Regions from separate parts of the Streptomyces sp. NPDC003035 genome, predicted to be linked through region 2. Evidence: riboswitches for the same ligand, from Rfam matches in the RefSeq annotation. Region 2 holds a riboswitch; the other holds the start of a gene.
The links. Region 2 has a riboswitch for thiamine pyrophosphate ahead of thiO (glycine oxidase ThiO). Riboswitches for the same ligand answer to the same signal wherever they lie in the genome.

Region 1: linked by a shared signal. The riboswitch ahead of ACFYV5_RS06670 (thiamine ABC transporter substrate-binding protein) and the one ahead of thiO (glycine oxidase ThiO) in region 2 are both predicted to bind thiamine pyrophosphate.

What each region holds. Positions count from the first base shown of each region.
Region 1 covers NZ_JBIAPJ010000002.1:99,947-103,128, reverse strand. The annotation lists gene ACFYV5_RS06680 (SDR family oxidoreductase) at 1-52, shown strand, start outside; gene rlmN (23S rRNA (adenine(2503)-C(2))-methyltransferase RlmN) at 315-1,421, shown strand; TPP riboswitch at 1,451-1,561, shown strand; gene ACFYV5_RS06670 (thiamine ABC transporter substrate-binding protein) at 1,649-2,716, shown strand; gene ACFYV5_RS06665 (iron ABC transporter permease) at 2,755-3,182, shown strand, end outside.
Region 2 covers NZ_JBIAPJ010000008.1:376,763-379,944, forward strand. The annotation lists gene ACFYV5_RS26460 (NAD(P)/FAD-dependent oxidoreductase) at 1-565, opposite strand, end outside; gene ACFYV5_RS26465 (hypothetical protein) at 594-935, opposite strand; TPP riboswitch at 990-1,102, shown strand; gene thiO (glycine oxidase ThiO) at 1,100-2,272, shown strand; gene thiS (sulfur carrier protein ThiS) at 2,269-2,469, shown strand; gene ACFYV5_RS26480 (thiazole synthase) at 2,475-3,182, shown strand, end outside.

The DNA.
Region 1 (3,182 bases), on a different contig from region 2:
GGGAGGCGAGGCGGACCGCTCCCGGGGCGGTGGCTGCGGGGACGGCTGGTGACAGACCCTTCCGTGACGGACTGGGAGCCCCGGTGATGCCGCACGAGCTGGATCACGTGCTCGCGGCCCTGAGCGGCGATCGAGCGGAGTCGTAACATCGGCCCCAGGCGCAGCGATGGTGTACATCGGGTCGTGTTCCCTTCCAAGAGAACGGCCCGAACCGAGCCCTCGGAGTTACCGCTCCGGGGGCTCACGTACGTCCGTGCCCCGCGCGGGGCTTGTGCCCTGGGTCACGCGCGCGCGTCTGCGACACTGGTAGCACCATGCCCAAGCCCGGAGAACTCACTTTCGTCGCGCCCCGCGGAGCCAAGAAGCCGCCGCGGCACCTCGCCGACCTCACGCCCGCCGAGCGCAAGGAGGCCGTCGCCGCGATCGGCGAGAAGCCGTTCCGCGCCAAGCAGCTGTCCACGCACTACTTCGCGCGGTACGCCCACGACCCCGCCGAGTGGACCGACATCCCCGCCGCCTCCCGCGAGAAGCTGCAGGGCGAGCTGCTGCCCGACCTGATGTCCGTGGTCCGGCACATCTCGTGCGACGACGACACCACCCGTAAGACCCTGTGGAAGCTGCACGACGGCACGCTCGTCGAGTCCGTCCTCATGCGTTACCCGGACCGGGTCACCATGTGCATCTCCTCGCAGGCCGGATGCGGGATGAACTGCCCGTTCTGCGCCACCGGACAGGCCGGGCTCGACCGGAACCTGTCGACGGCCGAGATCGTGCACCAGATCGTCGACGGGATGCGCGCCCTGCGCGACGGCGAGGTGCCCGGAGGGCCCGCGCGGCTCAGCAACATCGTCTTCATGGGCATGGGTGAGCCGCTGGCCAACTACAAGCGGGTCGTCGGAGCCATCCGCCGGCTGACCGACCCCGAGCCGGACGGGCTCGGGCTCTCGCAGCGCGGGATCACCGTCTCCACGGTCGGTCTCGTGCCCGCGATGCTGCGCTTCGCCGACGAGGGCTTCAAGTGCCGGCTCGCCGTCTCGCTGCACGCGCCCGACGACGAGCTGCGCGACACCCTCGTGCCCGTCAACACGCGCTGGAAGGTCCGCGAGGTCCTCGACGCGGCCTGGGAGTACGCCGAGAAGTCCGGCCGCCGGATCTCCATCGAGTACGCCCTCATCCGGGACATCAACGACCAGGCCTGGCGCGGCGACCTCCTCGGGCGGCTGCTCAAGGGCAAGCGCGTGCACGTCAACCTGATCCCGCTGAACCCGACCCCGGGCTCGAAGTGGACCGCCTCCCGTCCCGAGGACGAGAAGGCGTTCGTCGAGGCGATCGCCTCCCACGGCGTCCCCGTCACCGTCCGTGACACCCGCGGTCAGGAGATCGACGGTGCCTGTGGACAGCTGGCGGCGTCCGAACGCTGACCTTGTACTCTGTGCTCGAACACATCTCCATATTCCGACAGGGGAGCGCCACAGCGCTGAGAGTGCGGTCACCGTAGGACCGCAGACCCTCTGAACCTCGCCCAGGTCATTCTGGGTAGGAAGTTCGGTCGTAACTCGAGCTGTTGCGCCCTGCCCGCCTTCCGGTGGGCAGGGCCGCGTCTCTTCCTGGTCATACCCAGGAGGAATTTTCAGTGAGCACCAAGAAGATGGCCGCGGCGGCGATCGCCGCCGCGCTGGGCGTCACCACCCTCGCCGCGTGCGGCGGATCCGGTGACAAGGGCGCGACGACGGGCGCGGACAAGACCGTCACGCTCGTCAGCCACGACTCCTTCAACGCCTCCAAGGAGGTCCTGGCGGAGTTCACGAAGCAGACCGGCTTCCAGGTCAAGGTCCTCAAGAGCGGCGACGCCGGCGAGGCCGTCAACAAGGAGATCCTGACCAAGGGCTCCCCGCAGGGCGACGTGTTCTTCGGCGTCGACAACACCCTGCTCTCCCGCGCCCTCGACAACGGGATCTTCGTCCCGTACGAGGCGAAGGGCCTGGACCGGATCCCCGCCGAGCTCCGGCTCGACAAGGAGCACCGGGTCACCCCGATCGACTCCGGTGACATCTGCGTCAACTACGACAAGAAGTTCTTCGCCGACAAGAAGCTCGCGCCGCCGCAGACCTTCGACGACCTGGCGAAGCCGCAGTACAAGAACCTGCTCGTCGTCGAGAACCCCGAGCGGTCCTCCCCGGGCCTCGGCTTCCTGCTCGGCACCGCCGCGCAGTACGGCGACGAGGGCTGGCAGGACTACTGGAAGAAGCTCAAGGCCAACGGCGTGAAGACCGTCGACAGCTGGGAGCTCGCCTACAACCAGGAGTTCTCCGGCTCCGCCGGCGGCAAGAAGGCCAAGGGCGACCGGCCGCTGGTCGTCTCGTACGCCTCCAGCCCGCCCGTCGAGGTCCTCTACTCCGAGCCGCAGCCCAAGGACGCCCCCACCGGGGTCTCCACCGGCACCTGCTTCCGGCAGACCGAGTTCGCCGGACTGCTGAACGGGGCGAAGAACACCGAGGGCGGCAAGGCGCTGATCGACTTCCTGATCTCCAAGAAGTTCCAGGACGACATGCCGCTGCAGATGTTCGTCAACCCGGTCGTCGAGGACGCCACCCTGCCCGAGCTCTTCACGAAGCACGGTGTCGTCGTCGACAAGCCGCAGACCATGGCACCCGCCAAGATCGCCGAGAAGCGCGACCAGTGGATCCAGCAGTGGTCGTCGCTCGTTCTGAAGTAGTTCCCGACCGCAGGGGAAGCGCGGCGCGGCTCGGCCTGATGGTCGTGCCCGTCGCCTTCTTCGCGCTCTTCTTCGCCTGGCCCGTCGCCTCGATCGTCGAGCGCGGGCTGCGCGTCGACGGCGCGTGGCGGTTCGGCCGCTTCGGCGAGACGCTGAGCCGGCCGGAGATCCTCGACGTCCTCTGGTTCACGCTCTGGCAGGCACTCGCCTCCACCGGGCTGACGCTGCTCATCGCGCTGCCCGGCGCGTACGTCTTCGCGCGCCTCGACTTCCCCGGCAAGGGGCTGCTGCGCGCCGTCGTCACCGTGCCCTTCGTCATGCCGACCGTCATGGTCGGCACCGCCTTCCTGGCGCTCGTCGGACGGGGCGGGCTCCTCGACGAGTGGTGGGGGGTCCGCCTCGACACCACCGTCTGGGCGATCCTCCTCGCCCATGTCTTCTTCAACTACGCCGTCGTCGTCCGCAC
Region 2 (3,182 bases):
TGACCTCGACGGGGAGCGCGCCCGCGAGCGGCCGGTCGGCGGCCTCGACGACGGTGACGGCGCACCCCGCCTCGCGCGCGGCGGTGGCGAACTCGGCGCCGATCCAGCCGGCGCCGACCACCACGATGTCGTGGCGCAGCTCCAGGACGGGCTTGAGGCGGGCGGCGTCGTCGAGGGTGCGCAGCAGATGGACTCCGGGCACGCCCTCGGTGCCGGGCAGGGTGACCGGCTCGGCTCCGGTGGCGAGGACCAGGACGTCGTACGGGACGGGTCCGGCCTCGGTGTCGAGTTCGTGGTCCCCGGCGCGCAGCCCGGTGACGTCGAGACCGAGGCGCAGCTCGATGGAGAGCGCCTCGAAGTCGACGTCGAAGGCGGAGTCCTCGGCCTTGCCGAGGAGGACCGCCTTGGAGAGGGGCGGCCGGTCGTAGGGCTGGTGCGGTTCGGCCCCGATGAGGGTGACCGGTCCGCCGAAGCCCTGTTCGCGCAGGGCGACGGCGGTCTGTACCCCTGCCATGCCGGCGCCCACGATCACGACCCGCTGCTGTGCCTGCTTCTGCTCGCTCACCCGATCACCTTACGCATCTGACATTCCGTCAGGAAGGCAGCTGCTCGACCACACTGGTGCCGGAGCCCTCCTGGGACTCCCATGCCCAGGTCTCCTCCAGCCGAACGCGCCCGTCCGCAAGCTCCACCACGGTCGACACGCAATGCCCCGAAGAGGTGGATCCGTCCTGCTTCAACTGGACGTACCGGAAGTCGAGCCGGTCCCCCGCGCGCGTGCCGACGAGATTCCCGCGGACCACGTCTCCGCCGGCGTACTCGGCCCAGATCCGGCCGCCCTCCTCGTGGTACGTGAACCGGGTGCGTGTACCCACCTGACCGGGGGCCTGGTCGGCGACGGGGGCGAGGACCAGTCCGTCGAGAGAACGTGCCACTGCGGAGGCTCCCTTACTGGGCGTCGGGGGCGGGGGTTAGTCTGACCGTCAACGTAGAGCACTCGCGGGAGCCCGGACGCACCGGGCTGAGAGGGAGGCTGGCCGGCCTCCGACCGTACGAACCTGATCCGGGTCATGCCGGCGAAGGGAGGGGCTGGACGCCCATGTCGCGTACATGCAGCACATCTGACGTTCTCGTCATCGGGGGCGGAATCATCGGTCTGGTCACGGCCTGGCGGGCGGCGCAGCGCGGGCTGCGCACCGCGGTCGTGGACCCCGAGCCGGGCGGCGGGGCCGCCCGGGTGGCGGCCGGGATGCTGGCCGCCGTCACCGAGCTCCACTACGGCGAGGAGACCCTGCTCGCCCTCAACCTCGCCTCCGCGCGCCGCTATCCGGACTTCGTCGCCGAGCTCCAGGACGCCACGGGACACGACGTGGGCTACCGCGCCTGCGGCACGCTCGCCGTCGCGCTCGACGCCGACGACCGGGCGCACCTGCGCGAGCTGCACGCCCTGCAGACCCGCTGCGGTCTGGAGTCGGAGTGGCTCAGCGGGCGCGAGTGCCGCCGTCTGGAGCCGATGCTGGCGCCGGGGGTGCGCGGCGGACTGCGGGTCGACGGCGACCACCAGGTCGATCCGCGCCGGCTCGCGGCCGCGCTGGTCACCGCCTGCGAGCGGGCCGGGGTGGTCTTCCACCGGGCCCTGGCGGAGCGGCTGACGGTGGTACGGGACCGGGCGGCGGGTGTGGTGCTCGCCGACGGCCGCGCGGAGGCCGCGGACCAGGTGGTGCTGGCCGCGGGCAGCCTCAGCGGCCGGCTCGCCGGTGTTCCGGAGGACGTGCTGCCGCCCGTACGCCCCGTGAAGGGGCAGGTGCTGCGGCTGACCGTGCCGCGGGCGTACGCGCCGTTCCTGTCCCGGACCGTGCGGGCCGTCGTGCGCGGCAGCCACGTCTATCTGGTGCCGCGCGAGAACGGCGAGCTGGTGGTCGGCGCGACCAGCGAGGAGCTGGGCTGGGACACCACCGTCACGGCGGGCGGGGTGTACGAGCTGCTGCGCGACGCCCACGAGCTGGTGCCGGGCATCACCGAGCTGCCGCTCACCGAGACTCGGGCGGGTCTGCGCCCCGCCTCCCCGGACAACGCGCCGCTGCTGGGCTCGACCGCGCTGCCGGGGCTCCACCTGGCCACCGGCCACTACCGCAACGGGGTCCTGCTCACCCCCGTCACCGGCGAGGTGATGGCCGAGCTCCTCACCACCGGCGCGCTTCCGGACGAGGCCCGCCCCTTCACCCCCCGCCGCTTCTCCCCCGCTCACGTACGTCAGGAGCAGCCCGCATGAACGTCTCTGTCAACGGCGAGGCGCGCGTCCTCGCCGCCCCCACGACCCTCGACGCCCTCGTCGCCACCCTCTCCGCCGCGCCGTCGGGCGTGGCCGCGGCCGTCAACGAGACCGTCGTGCCGCGCAGCCAGTGGTCCACGACCGTCCTCGGCGAGGGCGACCGGGTCGAGGTCCTCACCGCGGTGCAGGGGGGCTGAGCGCGATGTCCGACGACACGTTCGTCCTCGGCGGTACGGAGTTCTCCTCGCGCCTGATCATGGGCACGGGCGGGGCCCCCAGCCTGGACGTCCTCGAACGCTCGCTGATCGCCAGCGGTACGGAACTGACGACCGTGGCGATGCGACGCCTGGACCCGACGGTGCAGGGCTCCGTCCTCTCCGTCCTGGACCGGCTCGGCATCCGGGTCCTGCCGAACACGGCGGGCTGCTTCACGGCGGGCGAGGCCGTGCTGACGGCGCGTCTCGCGCGGGAGGCGCTGGGCACGGACTGGATCAAGCTGGAGGTCGTCGCCGACGAGCGGACCCTGCTGCCGGACGGAGTGGAGCTGCTGGACGCGGCGGAGACGCTGGTGGACGACGGTTTCACGGTCCTGCCGTACACCAACGACGATCCGGTCCTGGCGCGGAAGCTGGAGGACGTGGGGTGCGCGGCGATCATGCCGCTGGGCTCCCCGATCGGCTCCGGACTCGGGATCCGCAACCCGCACAACTTCCAGCTGATCGTGGAGCGGGCCGGGGTGCCGGTGATCCTCGACGCGGGGGCCGGGACGGCCTCGGACGCGGCCCTGGCGATGGAGCTGGGGTGCGCGGCGGTGATGCTGGCGTCCGCGGTGACCCGCGCGCAGGAGCCGGTGCTGATGGCGGAGGGGATGCGGCACGCGGTGGAGGCGGGCCGCCTGGCATGGCGGGCC